Regions from separate parts of the Egibacter rhizosphaerae genome, predicted to be linked through region 1. Evidence: riboswitches for the same ligand, from Rfam matches in the RefSeq annotation. Region 1 holds a riboswitch; each other region holds the start of a gene.
What was found. A riboswitch is a leader RNA that binds a small molecule or an ion and turns the genes downstream of it on or off. The one in region 1 is predicted to bind cobalamin.
Positions count from the first base shown of each region.

Region 2: it holds a riboswitch for cobalamin, as region 1 does, so the genes downstream of both, ER308_RS10475 (ABC transporter substrate-binding protein) here and ER308_RS18685 (ABC transporter substrate-binding protein) in region 1, are expected to answer to the same signal.
Region 3: it holds a riboswitch for cobalamin, as region 1 does, so the genes downstream of both, cbiB (adenosylcobinamide-phosphate synthase CbiB) here and ER308_RS18685 (ABC transporter substrate-binding protein) in region 1, are expected to answer to the same signal.

Region 1 covers NZ_CP036402.1:4,077,314-4,080,529, forward strand. The annotation lists gene ER308_RS18680 (FecCD family ABC transporter permease) at 1-4, opposite strand, end outside; gene ER308_RS18685 (ABC transporter substrate-binding protein) at 7-1,362, opposite strand; cobalamin riboswitch at 1,391-1,564, opposite strand; gene ER308_RS18690 (adenosylcobinamide-GDP ribazoletransferase) at 1,654-2,409, shown strand; gene ER308_RS18695 (histidine phosphatase family protein) at 2,406-3,023, shown strand; gene cobT (nicotinate-nucleotide--dimethylbenzimidazole phosphoribosyltransferase) at 3,055-3,216, shown strand, end outside.
Region 2 covers NZ_CP036402.1:2,260,736-2,263,951, reverse strand. The annotation lists gene ER308_RS10480 (FecCD family ABC transporter permease) at 1-266, opposite strand, end outside; gene ER308_RS10475 (ABC transporter substrate-binding protein) at 263-1,306, opposite strand; cobalamin riboswitch at 1,401-1,594, opposite strand; gene ER308_RS10470 (cytochrome c oxidase assembly protein) at 1,739-2,653, shown strand; gene ER308_RS10465 (copper chaperone PCu(A)C) at 2,660-3,214, opposite strand.
Region 3 covers NZ_CP036402.1:2,119,679-2,122,894, forward strand. The annotation lists gene ER308_RS09820 (cobyric acid synthase) at 1-1,029, opposite strand, end outside; gene cbiB (adenosylcobinamide-phosphate synthase CbiB) at 1,026-2,096, opposite strand; cobalamin riboswitch at 2,262-2,383, opposite strand; gene ER308_RS09830 (transglutaminase-like domain-containing protein) at 2,575-2,955, shown strand; gene ER308_RS09835 (alpha/beta hydrolase family protein) at 3,007-3,216, shown strand, end outside.

The DNA of each region.
Region 1 (3,216 bases):
CCACGACTACTCCTCGACCCGCCCGAAGAAGACCGGCTCGTGGTCGAACTCGTCGGGGTGGAAGATCGCCGCGAGGTCGGCGAGGAACTCGTCGGCGTAGAGGTAGGCGCCCTCGAAGCGGGCGTTGCCGCCGGTGGGGGTCGCCTGGGCGTCGGCGGCCCAGACCTCTCCCTCCTGGAAGGCGCGGATCTCCGCGAAGCGCTCGTCCACCGCGAGGAGGTCGTCGAGGGTGCCGTCGACCGATCCGGCCTGGATCCACACGTGGGCGTCTCCGCCCTCGTCGAGCACGGTCTCGATGTCGAACTCGAGGGAGCCGGTGGAGTCGTCGTCGGCGAAGGCGTACTCACCCCCGGCATCGCTGATGCCGTTCGCGAGGAACGATTCGCCGCCGGCCGCGAACCACGTCCCCTCGAAGGGCTCGTCGGCGAGCACGAGGGGCCGATCGTCGAGGTCCGCCGCGTGGTCGCGCACCTCCTCGTAGCCGGCCGCCACCTCGTCGAACACGGCTTCCGCCTCGGCCTCCCGATTGAGCAGCATCCCGGTGACCTTCACCCACTCGGCGCGCCCGAGCAGGGTCGTCTCGTCGAAGTCGCCGTTCAGCAGCGCGGGCACGCCGGCCTCGGTCAGGCGCTGGACCTGTTCGAGTGCGTCCTCGCCGAAGGCGTCGAGGATCAGCAGGTCGGGACCCAGGTCAATGACGCGCTCCAGGTCGGGGCCGCCCTCCGCGGTGCCGTAACCTTCCAGCTCGCCGTCCTCGATCCGGTCGCGCACGCTCGGCGTGGCCACGAAGTCGGGCTCGCCGACCCCGGCGAGCCGGTCGACGGCGTCGAGCGCGTCGAAGTGCGGGAGGTTCGTCGTGGTGAGGGTGACGGCGGACTCGACCGGGACCTCGATCACGTGCACGTCGTCGTCGAGCTCGGGGGTCTCGAGGCCGCACTGCACGAGCGCGAACCGTTCCGGCTGGTCCGCCAGCGGGGTGGCGATCTCGAGCAGCTTGTGGGTGTCCTCGTAGGTCGCCTCGACGTGGTCCGCGTGCCGGAAGTCCGCCTCGTCGACGAAGACCCCACCGTCGGGCGCCTCGTCGACGCACTCGGCCGGATTGCCGGCAGCCGCGTCGTCCTCGGCCTCGTCAGCCCCCTCGCCGGCCTCACCCGGCTCCTCGGCCTCACCCGCGTCGTCCGGCTCGTCCGGCTCGTCCGGCTCGTCCGCGTCGTCCGACTCGTCCGGGTCGTCGGGCGCCTGCTCGGCTGTCGACTCGTCGTCAGCTTCGGTGGCGGTGTCGTCGTCACCCGCCTCGCAGGCCGCGAGGGCGAGCAGCAGCGCAGACAGCAGGAACAGGGGCGGGCGAGCGGAGGGAACCATCTGGATCGTGCCTTCCTTGCCTCGAGGAATCCGGATCGGCGCCGCAGCCGGTCTCCTGGCTCGCGGGTCATCGCTCGCGGACGCCGCCTTCCCAGACCGAAGGGTCCAGTGGCGCGCTGGCGTCGCGCTGCCCGCTCACAGTGGCGAGGACCGCGCCGGTTTCTCACCGGACTTCCCGTGCACTGCGGCAGCCACCGACCCTACTGGGCCCACCGGATCTCGACAAGCGAGGCCGCGTAGCATGCTGCGCGCCGCGGTCGGCTCGCGACCCCGGTGGTCGAAGGAGGTGCGATGCACGAGACCGTCCGCCTGACCGCGGTCGCGTTCCAGTTCCTGACACGGTTGCCGGTGCCGGCGGTGCCCGTCGGGCCGGGGGACCTGCGTCGGGCGATGGGAGCGTTCCCGCTCGTCGGCGTCGCGGTCGCCGCGATCGGGGTGGCGGTGCGCATGGGTGGCGAGACCGTGTGGGGACCGTTCGTCGGCACCGTGCTCGGGATGCTGGCGATGGTCCTTGCCACCGGTGCCTTCCACGAGGACGGTCTGGCCGACACCGCCGACGGGCTGTGGGGCGGATGGACGCCGGAGCAGCGTCTCGAGATCATGCGCGACAGCCGTCTGGGCACCTACGGCACGGTCGCCCTGGTCGGGGTCCTGCTCGTGAAGATCGCCCTGCTCGCCGGTCTGGACTGGATGGGTTTCGCGCGAGCGGTGCTCGCCGGTGCGGTGCTCGGGCGGGCGTCGACCCTGGTGGCGGCCGCGTGGCTGCCCGCGGCCGGAGCGAGCAGCGCGGGCGACGTCGCCGGCCGGGCGACGGGTCGGGGGGCGCTGGCGGCCGCGGTGCTCGCGCTGCTCGCCGCGTTCGCCGGCGGTGGTCGGTGGGCACCGGCGCTGCTCGCGGTCGGCGTCGCGGTGACGTGGCTCGGTGGCCGCCTGCTGCGGGCGCGACTCGGGGGGATCACCGGTGACGGCCTCGGGGCGATCAACCTGCTCGTGGATGTCGCGGTGATCGCGGCCGTGGCGGGGCTCGTCGGGGCAGGGCTCGCGTGAGTTCGCGCCTGGTGCTGCTGCGCCACGGGGAGACCGTGGCAACCGCCGCCGACCAACCCTGGTGTGCGGGACGCCGGGCGGATCCACCGCTCAGTGCGCGGGGCCGCCAGCAGGCCGAGGCCGCCCGGCAGCGCCTGCCCGAGCCCGACGTCGTCGCCCGCTCGCCCGCCCGCCGTGCCGCGGAGACCGCCGAGCCGTGGGCGGCCGATGCCCGCGTGCTCGACGGGCTCGCCGAACGGGACTTCGGGATGTGGGAGGGGCGACCGTGGAGCGCGCTGTGGGCGGAGGCTCCCGCGGACGCGACGGCCGACCCGGTCGCCTATGCTGCGTTCGATCCACCCGCCGCGGAGCCCCTCCCGGTGGTCGCCGACCGCGCCTGGGCGGCCGCTCGCCACTTGCGCGATCTCGCCGTGCGCGTGGCGAACGAGCCCGGTGACGCGGGGGCCGGGGGTACCGTGCTGGCCGTCACCCATGCGGGGCCCATCCGGTGCGTCCTCGCGTGTGCGCTCGGGCTCCCGCTGCACCGTGCCTTCGCGTTCGCGCTGCCGCACGGGACCGCTGCCGTGCTGACGTGTCACGCGTCGGCGTGGAACCTGCACGCCCTCGGGGCATGACCCCGACTCCCGGACCGAAGAAGGACCGTTGGTGACCGACCCCCATGCCGCAAGCCCCGTGCCCGATCGTGTCGTCGCGGTCGACGCCGGCCCGCTGGACGGGTCCGATCTGCGCCGCCTCGCGGCCGGACCGATCGTGCTCGGCACCCCGGGGACCCTCGGACTCGTGCGTCACCTCCTCCCGCCCACGGTG
Region 2 (3,216 bases), 1.8 Mb from region 1:
TGCACCCACGCGAGGCCGAGCCGCTCGCTGGCGACCGTCCACACCTCGCGTACGGACAGGTCCGCCTGCCCCAGCGCGATCGCGACGAGCACCGACACGACCACGAGGATCGCCCCGAGCGGGAGGATCAGCCGCCCCAGCAGCCGGCGCGCCGCCGACGGGCCTCCCGGCGGTGCGCTCGGGGCCGGGCTGGAGGCTGCTCGGCCGGGGACGGCTCGTCGGAGGGCCCGCCCGCGCGGCGCCTCCGTCGAGCTCGCGCCGCTCACTCCTGGTCCTCGGCCAGCTCCGCGCTGAGGGTGCGCAGGGCCTCGACGTTGTGCAGCCCCGGGGTGGTGTGCGGAAAGGGCAGGACCACGACGCGGTCCTCCTCGAACGCCCGCAGCTGCGACAGGGTCGCGTCCTCGGCGATGAACTCGCGCTTGCGCTCGATGTCGTCGTCACCGAAGTCGACCATGACGATCACGTCGGGGTCCTCCTCGACGACGTGCTCCCAGCTGGCGTCCGACCAGTGCCCGTCGAGGTCGCCGAAGATGTTGATGAGCCCGAGCTCGTCCATGATCATCGCCGGAGCGCCGCAGCAGGCACCGGTCAGCGGGTCGGCGGTGCCCACGTCCCACCAGAACGCGGACATGCCGAGGTTGCCGTCGACCTCGTCGCGCGCCTGCTCGACCTCGTCGCGCGCCTGCTCGACCTCGTCGCGCTGCTCGGCGACCAGCTGCTCGGCGGCCTCCTCCGCGTCGAGCAGCTCCCCGAGGTCGGTGTACTCGCCCCAGATCTCCTCGAACGAGAGCGGCTCGTCCTCGTCGCGGTCGGGGCAGCGGCTCGGGGCGAGGTAGGTGGCCACGCCCAGGTCGTCGAGCTCGTCGCGCGAGGCCAGGCCGTCGTCGCGGAACGTGCTGGGATAGACCGAGTAGAGGAAGTCGGGCTCGAGCTCGATGATCCGCTCGAGGCTGGGATAGTCGTCGCCGCCGGTGTCGAGGGTGTCGACGCCGTCGAGCTCGGGTTGCAGCTCCTCGCTGACGTCGTCGATCGAGCCGGAGGCAGCGACCATCCGATCGCCGAGGCCGAGCGCGAGCAGGTTCTCGATCGATGCGGTGTTGACCGCGACCAAGCGTTCGGGCGGCTGATCGACGGTGACCTCGCGATCGCAGTTGGCCACCGTCGTCTCGGGAACGTCACCCGTCTTCGACGGGTCCGCATCGTCGGCGCCGGTCTCGGCGTCGGGTTCGTCGGTGGTGTCCTCGTCGGGGGAGGAGGGGACCTCATCGGCGGAGGCGTCGCATCCGGCGAGCAAGAGGGCGGACAACCCGATGGCCACAAGCGCGTGCGGGCAGGATCGGACAGGATGCACAGGGGCGAACAGACCCATGAGAGGGACCGCCTTTCCATCACCTTGTGGACGGCTGTGTCGTGCCGTGGCCGGTCTCCTGGCTCCCGGGTCCAACGCGCGATCCGCTACCTTCCCGGACGCTCGTGCGTCCAGTGGCGCCCTGGGCGAGGCCAGAGCACGCGGAGTCCGCTTCCCGGTACACAGTGGCAAGGGCCGCGCCGGGCTTTCACCGGCTTCCCGTGCACCACGACGCGAGGGACGCTAGGGGCCCGCACCCGGCCGGCGCAAGCACGGGCCTGAGCCCCTGGGCGTCGGACGACCGCGAAGGCGGAACACCGGTCCGTTTCGAACGACGATGCAGGGGTAGGGCCTCGCCCGACTGGCGACGTGCCGTGTCGAAGGGCCACCGTGACCGGAGCCGCGGGTGTCGAGAACGAGTTCCTGCTGTGGTGTGTGCGGACCTCGCACCAGTGGGACCCGCTCGGGTTGGCGGTCGCGGGAGCGATGGCCACGATCTTCGGTGTCGCGCTGTGGCGGGGGCGCGGAGCCAAGCGTGTCGCGCGCGCCACGTCGTTCGGCGCGGGTCTCGGGGTGCTGGTCCTCGCGTTGTGGTCGCCGCTGCACGACCACGGGCACTGGTCGTTCGCGGCACACATGGCGCAGCACGTGATCCTCATCGCGATCGTGCCTCCGCTCATCCTCCTCGCACGTCCGGGCCTCGCGGTGCGCGAGGCACTGCCGCGGTCCTGGGTGCGTGGGGTCGCGCCGGTGTTCGCCGCCGGCGCGTCGGCACGTCGGCGGGCACTGAGCGGTCCCGGCCGTGTCTGTATCGCGCTGGCGCACGTGGCCGTCCTCTGGATCGTGCACGCGCCGGTGGTGTACGAGGCAGCCCTGTTCGATCCGACGTTGCACTTCATCGAGCATCTGGCGCTGATCGGCTCCGCCTATGCTGTCTGGTGGGCCGCGATGACCGCCCCGGCGGTTCGTGCCGGCGGAAGCGTGCTGGGACTCGCGCTCAGCGGTGCCGCCGGCGCGGTGCTCGCGACGCTGATCATCGTCTCGCCCACCGAATGGGCCGCCGCCCACAATCCTGCCGCCGTCGGACTTCCGCTCACCCCCGCCGAGGACCAGCAGCTCGGGGGAGGAATCATGGTGCTGGTCGGCAGCGTGGTCTGGACGCTGGCAGCCGCGACCTGTTTCGTCCGCTGGCTGCGCGCGGTCGAACAGCGACAGGCCGTCCGGGAACAGCGCGTACGCGCCGGCACCGGCGCTGGCGCGTCGGCCGACCCGGCTGTTGGGCTGGCCCACCGCGACGTGACGTGACGGCGGTCAGTGGTCGTCGTGATGGTCGGGCATGTCGGCAGTGGCGACGACCGGTACCTCGACCTCCATCGCATCGGCCTCGGCGAATTCGAGGGTGATGGCGAGGCGGTCCCCTTGTTGGAGCGGCTCCGGTTCGAGCAGCATGAGATGGAGGCCGCCCGGCTGCAGGATGACCGATTCGCCTTCGGGGAGCGGGATCTCGTCGAGCTCGGCCATCGAAGCGACCCCGTTCTCCACGGTGGTCTCGTGCAACTCGACGCTATCGGCGACTGGGCTCGAGGCACCGATGAGAGCGTCGTTCTGATCGGCGGTCAGGGTGGCGTAGACCGCAGCGTGCGGGCCAGTCGGTTCGGGCGTGGTGGGCTCGTCGACGGTCACGGTGGGCTGGTCGGCGCAACCAAGGAGCAGGGCGGTCAGGACCGCGAGGGCAGATCGCGGAACGGTGATCGTGCGCATGGGTGCTCCCGACTTCGACTGAACGGTCGACGGCGAGGGGCCGACCCTTATTGCGATTGAATTGCAATAAGTAGTAGTTTGCAGCTCCGTGACCGTGATGTCCATCC
Region 3 (3,216 bases), 2.0 Mb from region 1:
CCCGAGCATCTGGTAGCCGCCGCAGAGGCCGAGCACGGGGGCGCCCCGCCGGGCGCGCTCGACCACCGCCCGGGCGAGGCCGCGCTCCCGACAGAACGCGAGGTCGTCCACGGTCGCCTTCGAACCGGGGATGACCGCCAGGTCGGCGTTCGCGAGCTCGTCGGCCCGGGTGGTGAAGCGCACGTCGACGCCGGGCTCGCACGCGAGCGGATCGAGGTCGGTGAAGTTGCTCATCCGTGGCAGCCGCGCGACCGCCACGTCGAGGCCCTCGTCGCCGACCGGTGGCTGCGCGAGGACCTCGCGCGCCTCGAGGGTGAGGGAGTCCTCGACGTCGAGCCAGGCGCCCTCGAGCCACGGCAGGGTGCCCAGCACGCGGCGCCCGGTGAGCGCCGCGAGCTGCTCGAGGCCGGGGGCGAGCACCTCCGGGTCCCCGCGGAACTTGTTCAGCAGGAACCCGGCGACCAGCCGCTGGTCGGCGGGCTCCAGCAGCGCGAGCGTGCCGTAGAGCGAGGCGAACGCGCCGCCGCGGTCGATGTCGCCGACGAGCACGACCGGCAGGTCCGCGGCGCGGGCGAGGCCGAGGTTCGCGAGGTCCGCGTGGCGGAGGTTGATCTCGGCGGGGCTGCCCGCGCCCTCGCACACGACGACGTCGTAGCGTGCGCGCAGGTCCGCGAGTGACTCGGCCACCACCCCGGCCAGGCGCGTCTTTCGTTGCTGGTAGTCCTGCGCGCCGGCGATCCCGTCGGGGCGTCCCAGGACGACGACCTGGCTCGTGCGCTCCCCGGTGGGCTTCAGCAGGACCGGGTTCATCGCCGCCTCGGTGGGCGCGCCGGCGGCGGCGGCCTGCAGCGCCTGGGCGCGACCGATCTCTGCACCATCGGCGGCGACGGCGGAGTTCAGGGCCATGTTCTGCGCCTTGAACGGCGCCACACGGAGCCCGCAGCGTGCCAGCCAGCGGCAGATTCCCGCGGTGACGAGGGACTTGCCCGCGTCCGAGGAGGTGCCGGTGACCAGGAGCCCCCCGCTCACGGGCCACCTCCGTGCCGGGCACGGTCACGAGCCGCGAGCACGACCCCGGTCAGCACCGCGATCACCAGGCCCGCCGCCCGCGAGAGCGCCACGGCCCGGCGCACGTCCTCCGCGCCCGGGGCGCGGCCGTCGCCGAGCGGTCCTCGTTGCTGGACCCGGGCCACTCCGGGGTAGCGCACCTCGCCGCCCAGCCGGACGTCGAGCGCACCGGCCATCGCGGCTTCGCAGGGGCCCGCGTTGGGACTGGGGTGGCGCGCCGCGTCGCGCCGCACGACGCGAGCGGCGACCGCCGGCGAGCCCCCGAAGAGCGGGGCGATCGCGATGAACGCGCTCGTCGTCATCCGGGCGGGCAGCCACCCCAGCGCGTCGTCCAGCCGAGCGGCGGGCTGCCCGAACCGCTGGTAGCGGGCCGAGCGGTGCCCGACCATCGCGTCGAGCGTGTTCGCCGCCCGGTGCGCCACCACGCCGGCGGGCCCGCCGATCGCAGCCCACACGAGCGGTCCGGCGACCGCGTCCGCCGTGTTCTCCGCGACCGACTCCGCGGCGGCGGCGGCGAGGCCTGCCGCGTCGAGCGGTGCCGGGTCGCGCCCGCAGAGGGCGGGCAGGCGCGCACGCGCGGAGGCGAGGTCCCCGGCGGCCAGCGCGTCACCGACCGCGCGCCCCTCCTCCTCGAGCGACCGGGCCCCGAGCGCGATCGCGAGCGCCGCGGCGAGCCACGTCAGCGACGCGGCTGCCGCCCGGCGCTCCAGCCAGCGTCCGACCAGATGACTCGCCGCGGCCGGGGCCCCGACGAGCAACACGACGTGGAGCGCACCCGCCGAACGCGCATCGCGCCACAGGCGGTGCTCCACCGCCGTCGCGACGGCACCGAACGCCGCGACGGGGTGTGCCCGCCGGGGATCGCCCACGACGCGATCGGCGAGGAGGCCGACCGCGAGCCCCAGCACCGGGCCCGCGCCGGACGTGGGTCCGAGCGGGGACGCCCCGAGGGCGCGCGACGGGGCGTCGGGACAGCCGCGACGGCTCGCGCCGTCCCCGAGCCCGCGCGCGAGCTGCGCGCGCGACATGACCGCCCTCAGCGGCGGAACACGTCGCGCACGTGCCACCCCTGGTGAACCCAGCCGGGCGGGAACCCCGACGTCGATGGGTGCGGGGTGGGAGACGCCGTGACCGTCTGCATGGAGACCTCCGTGGGGATGTCCTCGTCCCCGGTCGGGATCGGGGCGGCAGGTCAGTCTCCTGGCTTCCGAATCGTTGCTCCCCCGGCCTTCCCACGGCGGCGGCCGCAGTGGCGTGTCGGGTTCGCTCCTCGGTCACAGTGGCGGGACCGCGCCGGACTCGCACCGGCTTCCTGGTACCTGTCGCCCGCCCGGCCTCCGTCGAAGGCCGGGACCGAGCCGCCGCGCGCCGCGGCGGCTCGACAGTGCACGCGAAGCTAACGCACGTGCGAGGATCCGCAAGTCCGCGCCGCCCCGCGGGGCCGGCGCGGTCCTCTGACCGGCCCTGTTCGGCGACGAGCCCCGCACCGGAGCGCTGCTCGATGCCGTGAGCGGCTGGGTGCGCACCCACATCGCCTACGACCGCGAGGACTCGTCCCCCGAGGCGGCGGCCGACACGGTGCTGCTGCGGCGTACCGGGGTGTGCCGCGACCACGCGCACCTGGCCACGAGCCTGCTCCGCGGACTCGGCGTGCCCGCCCGCGTGGTGGGGGTCTACGCGCCCCGCCTCGACCCCCCGGACTTCCACGCGGTCGTGGAGGCCCACGACGGGCTCGGGTGGCGGCAGCTCGACCCGACCGGCCTCGCTCCGGTGGACACGGTCGTGCGCGTCGCCACGGGGCGCGACGGCGGGGACATCGCCTGGGCGACCGCGGCCGGCGACCTCACCCTCGACCGCCTGCGCGTGGCCGTCGACCTCCTGCCATGAGACGCTGGCAGCGATCGGACCACGATCGTCGCCGACCGTCGAGGGGGCGGGATGCGCACCGAGCCGTACGGGGCCTGGGAGTCACCGATCTCGCCCGAACTCGTGGTGCAGGGAGCGCGCCGCCTCGGTGAGCTGCGTGTCGACGGGGCCGGCCTCTGGTGGCTCGAGCAGCGGCCCGACGAAGGCGGCCGCACCGCGATCGTGCGCCGCGACCCGGACGGCACGGTGGCCGATGTCACTCCTGAGGAGGCGAACGTTCGC